4 regions of the Streptomyces sp. NPDC088707 genome follow, and region 3 is predicted to be linked to each of the others. Evidence: riboswitches for the same ligand, from Rfam matches in the RefSeq annotation. Region 3 holds a riboswitch; each other region holds the start of a gene.

The links. A riboswitch is a leader RNA that binds a small molecule or an ion and turns the genes downstream of it on or off. The one in region 3 is predicted to bind cyclic di-AMP.
Region 1: it holds a riboswitch for cyclic di-AMP, as region 3 does, so the genes downstream of both, ACIP84_RS28815 (transglycosylase family protein) here and ACIP84_RS02325 (transglycosylase SLT domain-containing protein) in region 3, are expected to answer to the same signal.
Region 2: it holds a riboswitch for cyclic di-AMP, as region 3 does, so the genes downstream of both, ACIP84_RS31435 (M23 family metallopeptidase) here and ACIP84_RS02325 (transglycosylase SLT domain-containing protein) in region 3, are expected to answer to the same signal.
Region 4: it holds a riboswitch for cyclic di-AMP, as region 3 does, so the genes downstream of both, ACIP84_RS13885 (M23 family metallopeptidase) here and ACIP84_RS02325 (transglycosylase SLT domain-containing protein) in region 3, are expected to answer to the same signal.

What each region holds. Positions count from the first base shown of each region.
Region 1 is NZ_JBIVLV010000010.1:304,692-309,462, forward strand. Features, by position in the region: gene ACIP84_RS28800 (globin domain-containing protein) at 1-517, opposite strand, end outside; gene ACIP84_RS28805 (cytochrome P450) at 614-1,933, shown strand; gene ACIP84_RS28810 (transglycosylase family protein) at 2,084-3,199, shown strand; cyclic di-AMP (ydaO/yuaA leader) riboswitch at 3,458-3,631, shown strand; gene ACIP84_RS28815 (transglycosylase family protein) at 3,635-4,360, shown strand; gene eno (phosphopyruvate hydratase) at 4,748-4,771, shown strand, end outside.
Region 2 is NZ_JBIVLV010000012.1:147,526-152,296, reverse strand. Features, by position in the region: gene ACIP84_RS31450 (GNAT family N-acetyltransferase) at 1-516, opposite strand, end outside; gene ACIP84_RS31445 (HPr family phosphocarrier protein) at 829-1,110, shown strand; gene ACIP84_RS31440 (GntR family transcriptional regulator) at 1,256-1,939, opposite strand; gene ACIP84_RS31435 (M23 family metallopeptidase) at 2,163-2,933, opposite strand; cyclic di-AMP (ydaO/yuaA leader) riboswitch at 2,946-3,111, opposite strand; gene ACIP84_RS31430 (pitrilysin family protein) at 3,312-4,679, opposite strand; gene ACIP84_RS31425 (pitrilysin family protein) at 4,706-4,771, opposite strand, start outside.
Region 3 is NZ_JBIVLV010000001.1:493,319-498,089, forward strand. Features, by position in the region: gene ACIP84_RS02315 (phosphocholine-specific phospholipase C) at 1-1,981, shown strand, start outside; gene ACIP84_RS02320 (hypothetical protein) at 2,065-2,667, opposite strand; cyclic di-AMP (ydaO/yuaA leader) riboswitch at 3,010-3,193, shown strand; gene ACIP84_RS02325 (transglycosylase SLT domain-containing protein) at 3,199-4,104, shown strand; gene ACIP84_RS02330 (phosphoribosyltransferase family protein) at 4,098-4,771, opposite strand, start outside.
Region 4 is NZ_JBIVLV010000003.1:660,722-665,492, forward strand. Features, by position in the region: gene ACIP84_RS13880 (PP2C family protein-serine/threonine phosphatase) at 1-1,076, shown strand, start outside; cyclic di-AMP (ydaO/yuaA leader) riboswitch at 1,278-1,423, shown strand; gene ACIP84_RS13885 (M23 family metallopeptidase) at 1,435-2,595, shown strand; gene ACIP84_RS13890 (hypothetical protein) at 2,668-3,156, opposite strand; gene ACIP84_RS13895 (hypothetical protein) at 3,187-3,402, opposite strand; gene ACIP84_RS13900 (PrsW family intramembrane metalloprotease) at 3,510-4,771, opposite strand, start outside.

The sequences.
Region 1 (4,771 bases), on a different contig from region 3:
TGACGCTGACGTACTGCCCGGGAAGGAAGGGGAAGGGCTGCCGGGGCCGCAGGGTGAGGACGGCCAGGTCCTCGCCGTACCGCTCGTGCCGGACGACGTCCGCGTCCCACCAGGCGGGCTCACCGGCCCCGACCGCCTCCTCGGCACCCGCCAGCATCAGATCGGCGACGTGCCCGTACGCCTCGGTCCAGGCCTTCTCCGCCTCCTGGCTCCAGGCGGCTCCGGCGGCGTGCGCGAACGCGGCGAGCAGGCTCGACCCGACGGCGGCGTAGAGCGCGGGCGAGGCGAGGAACCTGCGGTGGTCGCGGCCCAGCTGCCCCAGGTACGCGGCGAGCCCCGGGGACTCCAGATGGGTCACCACATGGGTGAGCGCGGCGAAGAGCCGGTCCCGTTGGGGCTGCATGTCCTCGGGGAACAGCTCGCGCATGGCGGGGTTGTTCCAGAACAGATGCGAGTAGAAGAAGGTGACGGCGTGTTCGGCCCGTCTCTCGACGACCGCGAACGTGCTTCTGAGCATCTGAGGATCCACTGACAAGAATCTAGGGCACCGCCCCCTTCTTGATCACAGGATCCGACAGACCGCACCTTCCGGACCGCCCTGTACGGTCGGGGAGTGAGCACCACCCCCGGAACCGGTCCCGCCTCCTGCCCCGCGTCGCCCCCCGCCCCCGAGCTCTTCACCTGGGAGTTCGCGAGCGATCCGTATCCCGCGTACGCCTGGCTCCGCGAGCACGCGCCCGTGCACCGGACGACGCTGCCCAGCGGGGTCGAGGCCTGGCTGGTGACGCGGTACGGGGACGCCCGGCAGGCCCTCGCCGACCAGCGGCTCTCCAAGAACCCCGCGCACCACGACGAGTCCCCGCACGCCAAGGGGAAGACGGGCATCCCGGGCGAGCGCAAGGCCGAGCTGATGACGCATCTGCTCAACATCGACCCGCCGGACCACACCCGGCTGCGGCGCCTCGTCTCCAAGGCCTTCACCCCGCGCCGGGTCGCCGAGTTCGCCCCGCGCGTGCAGGAGCTGACCGACCGGCTCATCGACGCCTTCGTGGAGAAGGGGAGCGCGGACCTCATCCACGAGTTCGCCTTCCCGCTCCCCATCTACGCGATCTGCGACCTGCTCGGCGTGCCCGAGGAGGACCAGGACGACTTCCGCGACTGGGCCGGGATGATGATCCGGCACGGCGGAGGCCCGCGGGGCGGGGTCGCGCGGTCGGTGAAGAAGATGCGCGGCTATCTCGCCGAGCTGATCCACCGCAAGCGGGAAGGCCTGCGGCAGGAGGGGGCGGACGACCTCATCTCGGGACTCATCAAGGCCTCGGACCACGGCGAGCACCTCACCGAGAACGAGGCCGCCGCCATGGCGTTCATCCTTCTCTTCGCCGGCTTCGAGACGACCGTCAACCTCATCGGCAACGGCCTGTACCAGCTCCTGCGCCACCCCGCGCAGCGCGAGCTGCTCCAGGCGTCGATCGCGGCGGGGGAGACCGGGCTCCTGGAGACCGGGATCGAGGAGCTGCTGCGGTACGACGGGCCGGTGGAGATGGCCACCTGGCGGTACGCGACCGAGCCGCTGACCATCGGCGGGCAGGACATCCCGGCGGGCGACCCCGTCCTCGTGGTGCTCGCCGCCGCGGACCGGGACCCGGAGCGGTTCGACGGGCCGGACGTCCTGGACCTGGCCCGGCGCGACAACCAGCACCTCGGGTACGGGCACGGCATCCACTACTGCCTGGGCGCACCGCTCGCGCGGCTCGAGGGACAGACCGCGCTCGCCACCCTGCTGACGCGCCTTCCGGACCTGCGACTTGCCGCCGATCCCGAGGAACTGCGCTGGCGCGGAGGGCTCATCATGCGCGGATTGCGCACGCTTCCGGTGGAGTTCTCCCCTTCCGCACGACCTCCACGAAGTGATGATCCGTCAGAACTGTGATCTTCACGTGATCGCGGGTGCATCGACTTGTGATGAGCGTTCGAATACGGCTACCTTCCCCGTCAGCTCGGTTCGTCAACGTGGTTGAGTAATTCGGCCACGTCCGGCAACTCGGGTCGTCCACACAGTCGTCACGCGAAAGGCGCTCCTATGCGTTCCGGGAACGGACGTCACCGTCGCCCCCGTCAGGCCCCCGCAATCGTCGTCGCCGCGGGCGTGACCGGCTCCGCCATGGCGCTGCCGCTGCTCGCCACCGGGTCCGCCTCCGCCGCCGACGCCGCCACCTGGGACCGCGTCGCCGAGTGCGAGTCCGGCGGCCAGTGGAGCGCCAACTTCGGCAACGGCATGTACGGCGGGCTCCAGTTCACCCAGGACAGCTGGGAGCGGAACGGCGGCCTGACGTACGCGCCCAGCCCCGACCTGGCCAGCCGCGCCCAGCAGATCGCGGTGGCCGAGAAGGCCCTTGCGAAGGGCTCCACCGAGTGGGCCACCTGCGCGCCGATCGCCGGCCTGACGAACGACGGCACCTCGCCCGGCGTGGACCCCGGCCCCGCGAGCGTCCCCAAGGCCCCCACGGGCCCGGTTCCCGAGTCGAACTGGACCACCGGCCTTCCCGGGACCTCCGGGGCGTCCTCGGCGGAGGCGAAGGAGTCCAAGGACTCCGAAGGTGCGAAGAAGGCCACGGAGTCGGCCTCGCCCACCGCACCCGCCACTCCCGTCTCGCCGACCGCTCCCGTCTCGCCGACCACCCCGGCGAGCCCCTCCGTGTCGACCGACCCGAGCCACCCGACGGTGCCCACCACTCCGGGCACGCCCGATGAGTCCGTTACGCCGGTCACGCCCGGTACGCCCACCGGGCCGGGGGCGACCACGCCCGGCGGCCCGACGGACGACGTGTCGCCGGCCACTCCCGGAACCGGGAAGCACCGGGGCGACGCCGCCCCGGAGGAAACCGGCAACCCGGACAGTTCTGCCGAATCAGGTAGACATGCCTCGTCGGACAACAAGTTGGCCGAAAAGCCCGCGGGGAAGTCTCCGGCTGACGCGTCGATGGAATCGGACGCAACGGACAGTCAGGGCAAGTCGGGCGCCTACCTCGTGCAGCCGGGCGACAATCTGTCCGACATTGCACAGGAGAACGAACTCCCCGGCGGCTGGACCGCCCTCTACGACGCCAACCGGCAGACCGTGGGCCTGGATCCGGACCTCATCCTCCCTGGTCAGGCCCTCGACCTGACGAACGGTTCGACCGCCCCGGCGGAGTGATTCGGGGCTGTATGTCCGGTTCTGGGCAAGTGAGACATGGGTCTCTTCGCCCCAACTGGCGTGTCCCGTCCGCAAACTTTGCTCCCGTCACCTCTCACCTGCACAAACACCCCCCACCGGAAGGCAAGTAGGGGCGTTATTTCCGCAATACGCCTCTTTGAACTTCCGGTGGGTCTGTGTCTACGGTCGTCACCGCTCGCCACCGCGGGCCCCGTCGACCGAAACGCCGAATCCTGCCGTCGGCCGATGGGAACAGTCGTCGCGCAAGCGCCGAAGGCAGGAGTGGGGGACCCAAGGTAAGTGCCGGTCCCGGCCGTTGAGACAGACGGCCGGCGAACGGCTTGGGGTGAAGCCGCGTGCTAGGACACGCGGCCGGGCAACTTTCCGGCCCGAACCCGACAGCTCACCTCACAGGCGTCGGTGAGGAGAATCTCCATGCTGTTTTCCGGTAAGGGCAAACACCGCCGTCCCTCCAAGGCCACCCAGGTCGTCACGCTCGTCGGCGTCACCGGTGTCGCCGTCGCCGCCCCGCTGATGACCGCGGGCACCGCCTCGGCCGCCACGGTCTCCGAGTGGGACACCGTCGCCGCGTGCGAGTCCGGCGGCAACTGGTCCATCAACACGGGCAACGGCTACTACGGCGGCCTGCAGTTCTCCGCCTCCACCTGGGCCGCGTACGGCGGCACCGCCTACGCCGCGACCGCCAACCAGGCGTCGAAGTCCCAGCAGATCGCCATCGCCGAGAAGGTCCTCGCGGGCCAGGGCAAGGGCGCCTGGCCGTCCTGCGGCGTGGGCCTCTCCGGCGCCTCGCCGAACACCGGCGCCGCCGAGAGCGCGCCGCAGCAGAGCACCCAGCAGCCGCAGCAGGAGCGGAAGGCCGAGCAGCCGACCACCCGCAGCGAGCAGCGCCAGGCCCCGAAGAAGGCCACGCAGCAGCAGGCCGCTCCGCAGGCCGCCGCGAAGAAGACCGTCACCACCCCGACCGGCAAGAAGGTCAAGAAGGGCGACGGCGAGTACAAGGTCGTGGCCGGCGACACCCTCGGCAAGATCGCCCAGGCGCACGGCGTCAAGGGCGGCTGGACCAAGCTCTTCGAGCTGAACAAGGACGTCGTCGAGAACGCCGACCTGATCTACCCGGGCCAGCAGCTTCACCTGAAGTGAGCCCGGCGGCTCGCGTGAGTCCGGCGGCTCACGCGGCCCCTCCGACCCTCCCGCGGTGACCACCCCGGCCCGGCGCGCCCATCCCCCGTGCGCGTCGGGCCGGGGTTCCCCCGTTTCCGGAGTCGTACGGAGTCGTATGGCGGCGTACGGCGGTACTCGCGGAGGTACTAAGGGGAGAGCCCGCGGGCGAACCGGACGCCCGGCGCGGTTACCGGCCGGTAGATCTGGGGTCCTTCGTCCCTACATGCATGCCCTTGGGTCCTTTTTCGTCCCAGGGGGCGGGCGCCCGGCTGGCCGGAGCCCCCGAGCCGGTTAGGCTCTTGTCGCAAGGCCAAGCGACCCTGCACCGACCTTGCGTCACATCCAGCGTCACATCCCAAAAAGGAGATGCTCGTGCCGTCCATCGACGTC
Region 2 (4,771 bases), on a different contig from region 3:
CTGGGTGTAGCCCGCGTCCGTGAACACCTTGATCATCTTGTTGTTGGCGGGGAGCACCTCGGCGGCGAAGCGCCGGATGTCCCGCTCGCGGGCGACGGCCGCGATGTGTTCGAGCAGGGCGGAGGCGACACCGCGTCCCTGGTGGGCGTCCTGGACGAGGAAGGCGACCTCGGCCTCGTCGGCCGGGGCGGAGGCGGGCAGCCCCCGGTCGTTGATGCGGTCGTAGCGCACGGTGGCGATGAACTCGCCGCCCACGGTCGCCGCGAGGCCGACCCGGTCCACGAAGTCGTGGTGGGTGAAGCGGTGCACGTCCTTGGCGGACAGCCGCGGGTAGGGGGCGAAGAAGCGGTAGTACTTCGACTCGTCCGAGACCTGCTCGTAGAAGCTGACGAGGCGGTCGGCGTCGTCGGCCGTGATGGGCCGGATGCGCGCGGTGCCGCCGTCGCGGAGCACCACGTCCGCTTCCCAGTGGTCGGGGTAGTCGTGCTCCGGCAGCTGGTCCGACGCGCTCTGCATGGGGTCAGCCTACGGCCGCCGCACGGCGGTGGCACCGGTCGCGACACGGCGACGACCCGGGCCGCGACACGGGGACGGCTCGGGGTGCGACACGGGGGTGGCACGGGTCGCGACACGGCGACGACCCGGGCCGCGACACGGCGGCGACACCGCTCGCGCGGCGGGGGTCCGCCGTGCAAGGTAGGGAGCACGCCGCGCACGGCGACGGAGGGCCGAACGGCGGTCCGATCCGGGCCGAAGGTCGGCGCGAGCACGCAGCATCCCGTGAGAGACTGGTCTAGACAACCCGCTTGAGACTTGAAGGGCAACACCATGGCTGAGCGCCGCGTCAACGTCGGCTGGGCCGAGGGCCTCCACGCCCGCCCCGCGTCCATCTTCGTCCGTGCCGCCACGGCTTCCGGCGTTCCGGTGACGATCGCCAAGTCCGACGGCACCCCGGTGAACGCCGCCTCCATGCTCGCGGTGCTCGGCCTGGGCGCGCAGGGCGGCGAGGAGATCGTCCTCGCCTCCGAGGCCGACGGCGCCGAGGCCGCTCTGGACCGTCTGGCGAAGCTGGTCGCCGAGGGTCTGGACGAGCTTCCCGAGACCGTCTGATCCGGGTCGACCCCCACTGCACGACGAAAGGCCGTGACCGCCGGAATTCCGGGCGGTCACGGCCTTTCGCTTTTCCGCCGCTGCCCTTTCAGGGCAGCACGGAGCAGCGGCATCGAATTCCTATTCCATGTATACGATGCGCGCGTTAATTCCGGGAACTCGCCGTGTTGACTGCATGTTGCGAAACCCTCACACGGCCGCGGTCCGGCCTCTTGAGGCGGTGCAGCGACTGCGAGCGCTCCGCGTGCAGCGCGGTCAGCGTCCGCGCCCGCTCGGCGTCGCCGCGCGCCACGGCGTCCACGATCGCGCCGTGCTCCGCCCAGGCGTCCACCGGCCGCTCGGGCAGTTCGACGGTGTACATCCAGGCGATCTTGTGCCGCAGCTGGGTCAGCAGCGCCGTCAGGGCCGGGCTCCCGGAGGCCTGTGCGAGCGTCTCGTGGAACCAGCCGCCGAGTGAGCGCAGATCCTCGCCCTGCCCGCGCCTGGCCCGCTCCTGCCCCAGCCTCACCAGGCCGCGCAGGACCTTGAGATGCGCCTCCGTGCGCCGCTGGGCGGCGCGGGACGCCCCCAGCGGTTCGAGCAGCACCCGCATGTCGAGCAGATCGGCGGCCTCCTGCTCGGTGGGCTCGGCGACATGCGCCCCGGCATGGCGGCGGGAGACGACGAAGCCCTCGGACTCCAGGGTGCGCAGGGCCTCGCGGACCGGGACGCGGGACACCCCGTACCGGCGGGCCAGCTGGTCCTCGGTCAGCCGGCTGCCCCGCTCGAAGACTCCGGAGACGATGTCGTCCCGGATCGCCGTGCATACCGAGTGCGCGGGAATGCGCATGTCCGACCTCCGCCTTTGGTCTGCGCGAGTCAATTCCGACGGCGCCTGTTCTGCGCCCGATCTGCGACTCTATTGCAGCACGCCGGAATTTCCGATGCCCCGACGGAATATCGGTCTCACGCGACCGACGAAAAGCCCCGGCTCTGTACGAGCCGGGGCTTTTGCGATGCGAGGGGGGCGGAACGCCGGTCCTGCGCGAGGGGTGTCCTGGATCCGTCCCGGATCAGACGCCGACGCCGCGGGCGCGCAGGTACGCGACCGGGTTGATGTCGGAGCCGTACTCGGACGTCGTCCGCGCCTCGAAGTGGAGGTGCGGGCCGGTCGAGTTCCCGGTCGAGCCCGAGATGCCTATCCGCTCACCCGGCTCGACGGTCTGGCCGACGTAGACCCCGATGGAGGAGAGGTGACCGTACTGGGTGTACGTGCCGTCGTTCATCCGGATGACGATGTTGTTGCCGTACGCGCCGCCCCAGCCGGCCTCAACGACGGTGCCCGAGCCGACGGAGACGACGTTGCTGCCGTAGGCGGCGTGGAAGTCGATGCCGGAGTGGCTGCCGGAGGACCAGAGCGAGCCGCCGGTCTTGTAGCCGGTGGACACGTACGTGCCCTCGACGGGCAGCTGGAAGGAGGCCAGGCGGCGGCGCTCGGCCTCACGGGCCGCACGCTGCTCGGCCTCGCGGATCTCCTTGGCACGGGCCTCGGCCTTGCGCTTCGCCTCGGCCTTGGCCTTCGCCTTGGCGGCGACCTCGAAGGCCTCCTGCTCCTGGGCGGCGGCCTGGGCGTCGATCCGCTCGGAGAGCGAGTCCTCGGTGATCACCTTGATGAGACCGGTGTCCTCGACCGAGCGGGTGTCCGTGTCGGCGGCGAGCGCCGGGGAAGCGAGGGTTCCGATGACGCCGGTGGTGGCGAGCGTCGCCGCGCCGGCGATGCCCACGCCGCGGCGCGCCATCCGGCTCGGAGCACGATGCTTCCCGGTGGCACGGGTGAACGCCATGTAGGGGCTGATCCTTTCCTTCCCTCTCGCCTACCGGGTTAGCTGACGGGTTCGGAGCAGGAAGGTCTCCTACGAGCCCCTCCGTACGAGACGAAGGCGCCCGATTCACCCCAGGGACTACGTGTGGGTCCCCGGCTCCCCAGGCTCGCGCCTGACGGGGACTCGGCGATGTCTGTCCGATGCCGCGGGTGCGGCACATGCAACTGGCGAACAGACGGACCGACGCTATGCGGATCGTCTTTCAATCACCAACCGGACACGCATTTTGTAAGACATGCCACAAGGCATACGACCACCCAAGCCCCGAATACGGACAAAGGGGAGGACCCCGACGAACTATGCCGTCGGGGCCCCCCTTTGTCGTGTCGGCGGCGTGAATCAGCCGGTCACGACGGTCACTTCGCCGATCCCGAGCGCACGCACCGGCTCCGCGATCTGCGCCGCGTCGCCCACGAGCACGGTGACGAGCCGGTCCACGGGGAAGGCGCTGACCACGGCGGCGGTCGCCTCGACCGTGCCGGTCTCGGCCAGCCGGGCGTACAACTGGGCCTGGTAGTCGTCCGGGAGGTGCTGCTCGACCTGGTCGGCGAGCGTCCCCGCGACGGAGGCGGCGGTCTCGTACTTGAGCGGCGCGACCCCCACCAGGTTCTGCACGGCCGTCTCCCGCTCGGCGTCGGTGAGACCCTCCGCGGCCAGCGTCCGCAGCACCTTCCACAGGTCGTCAAGAGCCGGGCCGGTGTTGGGCGTGTCGACGGAGCCGCTGATGGCGAGCATCGAGGCGCCGTTCCCCCGGCCGTCCGAGCGGAGCACCTGCCCGAAGGCGCGCACGCCGTACGTGTAGCCCTTCTCCTCCCGCAGGACCCGGTCGAGTCGCGAGGTGAGGGTGCCACCGAGGCAGTACGTGCCCAGGACCTGGGCCGGCCAGACGCTGTCGTGGCGGTCGGGTCCGACCCGGCCGATCAGCAACTGGGTCTGGACGGCGCCGGGACGGTCCACGATGACGACCCGTCCGGTGTCGTCGGCGGTGATCGGCGGCATCGGAAGCGGCTCGGCCGGCTCGCCGGTCCAGGCGCCCAGGGTCTCGGCGAGGACCTTGTCCAGGTCGACACCGGTGAGGTCGCCGACGACCACGGCGGTGGCCGTGGCCGGCCGGACGTACGCCTCGTAGAAGGCGCGGACCGCGGCGGCGTCGATCGCCTCCACGGTCTCCTCGGTGCCCTGGCGCGGCCGGGACATCCGGGCCTCGGCCGGGAACAGCTCCTTGGAGAGCTGCTTGGCGGCGCGGCGGGCCGGGTTGGCCGTCTCGTGCGGGATCTCGTCGAGGCGGTTGCGCACCAGGCGCTCGACCTCGGTCTCGAGGAACGCCGGCGCGATCAGGGCCTCGGAGACGAGGCCGAGCGCCTTGGGCAGCCGGGAGACGGGAACCTCGAGGGAGACCCGTACGCCCGGGTGGTCGGCGTGCGCGTCGAGCGTGGCGCCACAGCGCTCCAGCTCGGCCGCGAACTCCTCGGCGCTCTGCTGGTCCGTGCCCTCGAAGAGGGCGCGGGCCATGATGGTGGCGACCCCGTCGAGACCGGCGGGCTCGGCGTCCAGCGGGGCCGGCAGGAAGATCTCCACGGCCACGACCTGCTGGCCGGGGCGGTGGCTGGTGAGCACCGTCAGGCCGTTGTCCAGGGCGCCGCGGTCCGGGGCCGGGAAGGCCCAGGGCCGGGCGGTGCCGGGCGTCGGCTGCGGGTGGAAGTCCATGCTCGTCAAAGACGTGGCGGCGTCGGTCACTGGTCCGCTCCCTCTTCCTCGTCGTCGCCGTCGGCGTTCTCGCTCTGGTCGGCCGCCAGCGG
Region 3 (4,771 bases):
GCTCGTGGCGGGCGCGGCGCTGCCGACGGCCCGGGCCTCCGCCGCCGCGAGGGCGGCCACCGGCACCCTCGCCGACGTCCGGCACGTGGTGATCCTCATGCAGGAGAACCGCAGCTTCGACCACTACTTCGGCACCCTGCGCGGCGTACGGGGCTTCGGCGACCGTGCCGCGGGCAACATCCCCGGCGGCTGGGGCGTGTTCAACCAGCCCAACTGGGGCGGCCGCCAGTACCCCTGGAAGCTCAGCGACACCCCGCCCGCCGGAGGCGTGGACGGCGAGACCCTCGCCCAGTGCAACGGCGACCTGCCGCACAGCTGGACCTCGCAGCACGCCGCGTGGAACAAGGGCCGACTCGACAACTGGGTCACCGGGGTGGGCAACACCCGGACGCTCGGCCACCTCGACCGCGAGGACATCCCCTTCCACCACGCGCTCGCCGACCACTACACGATCTGCGACGCGTACTACTGCTCGGCGCTCAGCGCCACCGGCCCCAACCGCACCTTCCTGTGGAGCGGGAGGATCGACGGCTCCAGCAAGGACGGCGGCGACGAGTCGGGCCTCACCTGGGAGACGTACGCCGAGGCGCTCCAGCGGGCCGGGGTGAGCTGGAAGGTCTACCAGAACGCCCAGGACAACTACGGCGACAACGGTCTCGCCTACTTCAAGAGGTTCACCGACGCGCGGCCCGGGGACCCGCTGTACGACCGCGGCATGGGCTCGGTACCCAAGGTGACCGGCTCGACCCCGGACGACATCGCCGCCGCGATCCGCGCCGACGTCGTCGCGGGCACGCTGCCCCAGGTGTCGTGGGTGGTCGCCAGCGAGGCGTTCTCGGAGCACCCCTACGCACCGCCCGGGGACGGCGCGCACTTCGTCGACCTCGTCCACCGTGCGCTCGCCGCCGACGCCGACGTGTTCGACTCGACCGTGCTGTTCCTCAACTACGACGAGAACGACGGCTTCTTCGACCATGTGCCGCCGCCGGTCGCTCCCCCGGGCACCCCGGGCGAGTACCTCGACGGCGTACCGATCGGCCTGGGCTTCCGGGTCCCCATGATTGTCATGTCCCCGTGGACCCGGGGCGGCTGGGTGAGCTCGGAGGTCTTCGACCACACCTCGGTCCTGCGCTTCATGGAAACGTGGACGGCCGCCCTGGGCACCCCGGCCGCCTGCCCCAACATCAGCGCCTGGCGACGGAAGGTGACGGGAGATCTGACCGGCGTCTTCGACTTCGCCCACCCGGTGTACGGAGTGCCGGCCGGCCTCCCCTCCACGGCGAAGGTCATCGGCCAGGCGACCTGCGGCCCGCTGCCGAACCCCGTGCCCCAGAACAACGCCCAGCCCGCACAGGAGGCCGGTACCCGGCCCGCCCGCGCCCTGCCGTACCAGGTGAACGGCAACCTCGACCGCTTCGAGTTCGGGGCGGCGGGCAAGATCCTCGCCTGGTTCTCGATGACGAACCAGGGCACCGAGGCCAAGCGGGCGGCCCACTTCTCGATCCATCCGCACCAGCACCGCGACACGGCCGCCTGGCAGTACACCGTCGACCCGGGCGGCACGGCCACCGACTACTTCAACATCGGACTGGGTTCGGGGTCCGGCAAGTACGACATCTCGATGATGGGCCCCAACCGCTTCCTGCGCCGGTTCATCGGGGACGCCTCCAAGGCCGGCAAGGCCGTCGAGGTCACCTCCCGGTTCGCGACCGAGGCGGGGACGGGCCGGACGGCCCTGTGGTTCAAGCTGAGCAACACCTCGGCCGGACCGGTGACGTTCACGATCCGCTCGAACGCGTACCGCACGGACGGCCCCTGGACCTACACGGTCCCGGCCGACTCCACGCGGGAGGACTTCTTCAACGCGGTCGCCTACCACAACGGCTGGTACGACTTCACCGTCCTGGCCGACATCGACGGGACCTGGTCGCGCCGGTACACCGGTCACATCGAGACCGGAGTGCCCAGCATCACCGGGTGATCCCACCCTCCGAGAGCGGGGCGGCGGCTTCTCCGCCGCCCCGCGCCCGCGGACGGGCCGTCAGGCTTCCATCGGTCGGGCCGTCAGCGTCCGGCGTGCGCCGCGCGGTGGATCGTCGCGTCGAGGAGGGCCACCGCATCGGCGGCCGTACGGCCCGGAGCACGGTTCCACGGCCCGATCAGCTCGTGCCACCCCCGCGACCGGAGCTCGGCCATGATCCAGGCGGCCGCCTCGTTCATCGTGGTCGCGCTGCCGTAGCCGAGACGGTGCGCGGCGAGGAGCGCACCGCAGACACACCGGGCCCCGCGCGCGTCGCGCAGTTTGTACGGGGCGTTCTGCCAGCCCCACTCCGTCAGCACGAGGCGCGCGTAGCCGAGGTGGACCGAGGGGCGCAGCTCGGCCCGTCCGATGCGGCGCCAGGCGTGCAGCCGGTCGGGAAGGACGGCTCCGATCCGGCCGGGAAGCCGGCGCTCGGCGGGGAGGGACGGCGGCAGCGCTTCGAGCGCGTCGGCGACGAGCCGCTCCACCGGCACGCTGAGCAGGTCACGCCAGCCCTCGACTGCGGGTGCGGGCGTCGACGGCTCGGTCCAGTCCGTGACGATCCGCTGCCATGCGGCGCTCTCGTAGAGGGCGGCGGCCTCGCGGTCGAGGGTCTCGGGGTTGAGCAGGGAGGCGGAGGACGGCATCCGGGTGACTCCTCGGTCGGGTGGCTCCATCTTTCACGAGGAATGTCGGTTTTGCTACGTATGCCCTTGCGTGTCCTCGCGACCGAACAGGCCGCTTATCACCCACTTCCCCATTAACCGAATTTGCGTGCGCATTCGGACATTACGCACCCGGTGACGCGACTCACTTTCCCCGCGACGCGCCGGCGACCGGAATCCGCGCAGGCCGTACGGGACAAGGAAGTTCGATGCCGAGGAGTCACCATCGATCTTGAATTCCATGAATTCGGTGATCCTTTCGCCGACACCCGGACACAGATCCTCTTGTTCTCCGTCGCATTACTGGCCTACGGTCACCTCCATTCGAGTGGATCGCCGAATCCTGCCACCGCTCGAAACACCTCCCTTTCACCCGATGGCAGGAGCGGGGGACCCACGAATACGCCGGCCCGGATTCCGGAACGGCTCGGGGTGAAGCCGCGTGCGCGCGGCCGGACATCTCCAGTCCGAACCCGACAGCTCACCCCGAAGGCGCCGGAGAGGAATCCCGTCATGCCTGCTCACGGTAAGCACCGCCGTCCCCGCCGCCGCCCCGTCTCCCGTGGACTCGCGCTGGTCGGCACGGGCGGAGCCGCTCTCGCCCTCCCGCTGATCGCCCCGGCCGTGGCCGGCGCCGCGCCCGTCTCCGGAGCTCCGGAATTCGCCGCCCAGGCCATCACCGCTCCCGCCGCTCCGGTCGCCGCCAAGGCTCCGGCCGCTCCGGCCGCCGCGCGCACCTACACGGTCGTCAGCGGCGACTCCCTTTCCCTGATCGCCCAGAAGAAGGGAATTCAGGGCGGCTGGAAGGGCCTTTACAGCACCAACAAGAGCGCCGTGGGTGACAATCCGTCACTTATTCACCCGGGCCTTGAACTGACGCTTCGTCCGGCTTCCGTGAAGGCCGCGGCTCCCGCGAAGGCCGCGGCTCCCGCGAAGGCCGCGGCTTCCGCGAAGGCGAAGAAGACCGCCACGACCGAACGGGCGAGCCGCTCCGAGCGCCGGAGCGCCACCCCGGCCGTCGCCACCGGCGGATCGGCCGCCGCTCCCGTTGCCGCCGCCGCTCCGGTGAAGGCCGCGCCCGTCGCCGCCACCCAGTACGCGAACAACCTCGACGGCTGGATCCGCCAGTCGCTGGACATCATGGCCCAGCGCGGCATCCCCGGCTCGTACGAGGGGATCCATCGCAACATCATGCGGGAGTCCTCCGGCAACCCCCAGGCCATCAACCTCTGGGACTCCAACGCCGTGGCCGGCACGCCCTCCAAGGGTCTGCTCCAGGTCATCGAGCCGACCTTCCTGGCCTACCACGTGCCCGGCACGTCGATGGACCTGTTCGACCCGGTCGCCAACATCACCGCCGCCTGCAACTACGCGGCCGACCGCTACGGCTCCATCGACAACGTCAACGGCGCCTACTGATTCCGGAAGTGCCCGGTGAACCAGGAGGTGGCGAGCTCCGCCACCTCCTCCAGGGCGCCAGGCTCCTCGAAGAGGTGTGTGGCGCCCTCCACGACCTCCAGCCGGCTCTCGCACCGCAGCAGCGACTCGGCCCGCCGGTTGAGGTCCAGGACCAGCGCGTCCCTGCCGCCGACCACGAGAAGCGTCGGGGCCTCGACCCGCGCCAGGTGGTCGGCCGCGAGGTCCGGCCGGCCACCGCGTGAGACGACGGCGGCCACGGAGGACTCGACGTCGCCCGCCGCCCACAGCGCGGCGGCCGCTCCCGTACTGGCCCCGAAGTAGCCCAGCGGAAGGCCGTCGCTCTCCGGCCGTCCGGCGAGCCACTCCGTGGCGCGGGCCAGCCTGCCGGCGAGCAGCGGGGTGTCGAAGACATGCGCCCGGTCGACCGCCTCGGCCTCGGTGAGCAGGTCGAACAGCAGCGTTCCCAGTCCCGCCCGGTTGAGCGCCCCCGCCACCGCCCGATTGCGGGGGCTGTGCCGGCTGCTCCCGCTGCCGTGGGCGAACAGGACGATCCCGGTGGCGCCCTCGGGCACCGCGAGCCGGCCGGCCAGCGTGACACCGTCGGCGACGGGGATGCGTACGTCCGCGTCCTGGACGACCGGTCCGTGGACGGCGCGGATGCGGTCCA
Region 4 (4,771 bases), on a different contig from region 3:
CCCCGCTGATCGCGGCGCCGTTCTTCTCCACCCTCACGACGCTGCTCACCGGGATCGCGGCCGTCCTCGCCTCCGTCGGGCTGCACGTCTACAACGACACCGCGACCGAGATCCCCTCGCTCACCGAGGTCCTGACCGTGCTCACGGTCTCCGCGCTCGCCATGCTCATCAACCGGGTCGTCCTCCGCAGCGGCGAGCGGCTCGCCTCGGCGCGGGTGATCGCGGAGACCGCGCAGAAGGCGGTGCTGCCGACGCCCGCCGAGCGGATCGGGGGGCTGCAGTGCGCGGCGCGGTACGAGGCGGCGCAGGCGGACGCGTTCATCGGCGGCGACCTGTTCGCCGTCCAGGACACGCCCTACGGGGTACGGCTCGTGGTCGGCGACGTCCGGGGCAAGGGCATGGACGCGGTCGAGGCCGTCGCCGTCGTCATCGGGGCGTTCCGGGAGGCGGCCGAGCAGGAGCGGACCCTGGAAGGCGTGGCGCAGCGGCTGGAGCGGGCCCTCGCCCGGGAAGGCACCCGCCGGCACGGGCTCGACGCCTTCGAGGGCTTCACCACGGCCGTGCTCGCCGAGATCCCGCGCGGTGACGGGAGCGGCACCTTCGACGGTTTCGTACGGGTCGTCAACCGCGGGCACCCGCCTCCGCTGATGCTGTACGCGGACGGGCGCCTGGACACGATGGAGCCAGGCGAGCCGGCGCTGCCGCTCGGCATGGGCGATCTGGCGGCGTGGCCGGACCGGGCCGAGGCGCGGCCGTACCCGCCGGGCGCGACCCTGCTCCTCTACACCGACGGCCTCTCGGAGGCGCGGAACGCCGGGGGCGTGTTCTACGACCCGGGGGAACGGCTCGCCGGGCGGATCTTCCCCGGGCCCGAGGAGCTGCTCGACGCGCTCGTGGACGACGTACGGCTGCACACGGGCGGCGGGTCGACCGACGACATGGCGCTGCTCGCGGTGAGCCGTCCGGCGACGGGGCAGCCGGAGCGGCGCCGGACGATGCCGGTGGTGCCGCCGGGCGGGTCCGGATCCCCTGGCGGGTCCGGATCCCCCGGCGGCGGGCCCGGTCACCGGCCGTAGCCGCAAGGTGTCACTGCGATAACAATTGACATAACGTCAGATCGCGAGGGTTTGGGCCTTCCTTGCTGAAGGGGGGTCAACTCGGACCATTCCCTCCCAATTCAATGAATGATCAAGAGGAACAGCTTGGAATCGGCACCCCGTGTCTATTAACGTTCGATAACGCAGCGCGGTCGTCCCAGCCGTCGCAAGAGGCGGCACCGTGCGCACGCGCCGAATCCTGAAAAGGAACCGGGGAACCACTACTTGGGGTGAATCGGGCCCTCGCACTCGTGCGACCGTGCCCGTAGGAGACCTTCCTGCTCCGAACCCGTCAGCTAACCCGGTAGGCGAGAAGGAAGGAAAGGAGCGCGCCTTCGTGGCGTCCAACACTCCCGCACCCGAAGCCCCCTTCGATGCTTTCGGTGGTGGTGCGGGTCCTGCCGCCCCGGACACCGAGTGGAACCCCACCGAGGGATCCCTCCGCGCCGAGAGCCGCTCCGGCGGCCGCCACCGTGTCGTCAAGCAGCGCTCCAACTTCGCCCGCTCCTCCACCGTCCTCGGCGTCGGTGTGATCGCGGCCGTCGGTGCGGGTGGCCTCGCCACCGCGCAGGAGAAGCCCCCGGTGGCCATATCGCTCCCGGACCTGCCCGACCTCCACCTGCCGGACGCCCACGACCTCCCCGGTGTCGGCGACCTCCTCCCCGAGGAGACCCAGGAGACGGTCAGCGCGGCCCGCGCCAACCCGAACCCGCTCACCGGCGCCACGTACGCCACCCTCGACGACGAGCAGGGCGCCAAGGCCCCGCAGATGCAGCAGGCCGGCCTGGTCACCCAGGACGGCCCGGCCACGAAGGCCGCGCCCGGCGCCGGCGACGCGGGCGAGGCCCTGCGCGCCCGCATCCTCCAGCAGGCCGAGCAGCAGCAGGCCTCCGCCGACGCCGCCGACAAGGCCGCGGCGGAGAAGGCGGCGGCCGAGAAGGCCGCCTCGGAGGCCGCGGCCAAGGCCGACGCGGCGGAGAAGGCGGCCGCCGAGGCGAAGGCCAAGGCCGAGGCGGAGGCCAAGGCGAAGGCGGAAGCCGAGGCCAGGGCGAAGGCCGAGGCGGCGGCCGAGGCCGAGCGCCTCGCCAAACTGGCCGCGAGCTACACGCTGCCGCTCTCCTCCTACAGCCTCAGCGCCACCTACATGCAGTCCGGCTCGATGTGGTCCTCCGGCTACCACACCGGCCTCGACTTCGCCGCTCCCACCGGCACCCCGCTCAAGGCGGTCCACGGCGGCACCGTCAAGTCGGCCGGCTGGTCCGGCTCGTACGGCTACCGCGTCGTCCTGGAGCTCTCGGACGGCACCGAGATCTGGTACGCCCACATGTCCTCCATGACGGTCTCCGCGGGCCAGACCGTGGGCACCGGCGAGACGATCGGCCGCGTCGGCGCCACCGGCAACGTCACCGGCGCCCACCTCCACATGGAGGTGCACACGCCCGGCGGCTCCGGCCTCGACCCGGCGGAGTGGCTGCGTTCCAAGGGCCTCAGCCTCTGACCCACCGGCCTCCGGCCCACCGGCCTCCGGCCCACCCCGCGTCGCCACGAGGGCGACGCGGGTCCGCCCGCCCTACCGTGCGGGCACGCCGGCTCCGGCCTCCGCGATCCAGGCGTCCAACTGCTCCTGGGTGGTGCCGGGGTCGGCGACCAGCGCACCCAGGTCGTCGCCCTCGACGACGGTGGTCGCCAGGGCCGGGCACCTGCGGCAGCCGTCCACACCGACCTGCACCCACCACTTGCAGTGGGGGCGCAGATGACACCGCGGCACGCTCCGCTGCTCGTCCGCCGGCGTCGCGGCCACCCGCTCCACCAGGCCGCAGTCATTGCCCCTGCGGTGCAGACAGTTGCTGACGCAGTGCGACGCGAAGCGCAGGACCCGGGTCGGCTCGACATCCTTCGGGACGACCGGCAGGACGTCTCGGGCCGGCACGGGATCGGCGAGGTACACCACCTCGCCGCCCTGCCCCGACCGCACTCCCAGGACGACCGACTCCGGTGCGTCGGCCTTGCCGCTCGGGCACCATGTCCTGCCCGCTCCGGAACGGTCCGCGGTGCTCATCTCCACCTCCTCGTCCGTCGGGTGGGACCGCTACACGATCTGACCGGCGCAGGCCGGAGTGCAGGCCGCCGCCGTGCGCTCCTGCTCGACCGCCTTGGCCAGGTGCGCCTCCAGCTGCGCCGAGGTGATCTGCCCGGGCTTGGGCGAGGACTGCGCGGACGCGGCACCCGCTCCGCCGAGAACCAGCGCGGCGGCCGCGAGCGCGGCCGCGGTACCCCCGACAGCGGGGCGACTCGTGTACTTCATGCTGCAACCTCCTGGATGGGTACGAAAGGTGTACCGGCACGCTAGGAGGCCCCGCGGACCGCCACCGGCAGTTCGCGGCGGCTGTTGGGGGGCGGTCGCGTCCGCGGCTAGCTGCGGTACGGATTGAAGCCGTCGTAGTCCAGATACTGCGGCGGCGCCCAGACCTGGCCCGTCGCCCGCGCCGCGTACGTGAGGGCGGGGGAGGCGACCGTCCGGCGCTGCCACAGGTGGTGCAGCAACTCCTGCTCCCGGGCCGGGAAGTCGGGTCCGGCCGTGCCGCGCCGGGCCCGGTCCCGCAGGAACGCCAGGGTCGTCGCGAAGGACTCGTACTCGCCTACGGCCCGCGCCGCCGGTGCCCCGTACGTACGGGCGGCGAAGGAGCGGGCCAGCCGGCGGGCGCGCATCGAGGAGAGCGCGAGCGGCTCGGTGGGGGAGAGCCAGCCGGCCGCCGCGTACGCCGGGAGCTCGCCGGATATCGTGCGCAGCTCGCGCTGCCGGCTCCAGACCGCGAGCCAGGTCAGCAGGCCGAAGGCGGGGACCATGAGCGCCCCGTACACCGCGAAGAAGGTCAGGGGGCCGCCGAAGGTGGCCGAGCCGTTCCAGGCGGCGTGCAGGCCCATCGCGAGCAGCAGCCCGGCGAGCGGCAGCAGCACCCGGCGCAGGCGCCTGCCGCGCGGCGCGAGGGCGGCGAAGCCGAAGCCGATGCCGGTGAGCACGGTGAACAGCGGATGCGCGAACGGCGACATGACGACCCGGACGAAGAACGTCGCCGCGGTCACCGAGCCGAGGCCGGTGGAGCCGAACTCCTGGTCCTCGCCGAAGGCGTTGCCGAGGTAGAGGATGTTCTCGGTGAAGGCGAAACCGGTCGCGGTGAACCCGGCGATCACGACCCCGTCGACGAGCCCGCCGAAGTGCTTCCTGCGGAAGAGGAAGAGCAGCAGGATCGCGGCGGCCTTCGCGGTCTCCTCCACCACGGGCGCGACGACGGTCGCGCCGAGGGTGTCCGCCGAGGCGGGATCGGCGGTGGCCGTCGCGATCCAGCGGACCGCGAAGGAGTTCGCCAGGATCGCGACGAGCGCGGCGGCGAAGGCGCCCCAGGCGAACGCGAAGAGCAGGTTCTTCCAGGGACCCGGCTCGACCCGGTCGAGCCAGCGGAACGCCGCCATCAGCAGCGGTACGGGCAGGACGGCGAGGCCCAGGCCGACGAGGAAGCCCTCGGTGCCGGTCTGCTCGCGGACCAGCCCGAGGATGAACAGCGCGCAGATCGCGAGCACGGTGACCAGGGCGACGGCCCGGACCAGCCTGCTGCGCCAGAAGTCCCGGCGGGGCCGGTAGCGCCACTGGGACCGGTCGGCGGCGGCAGGGAAGG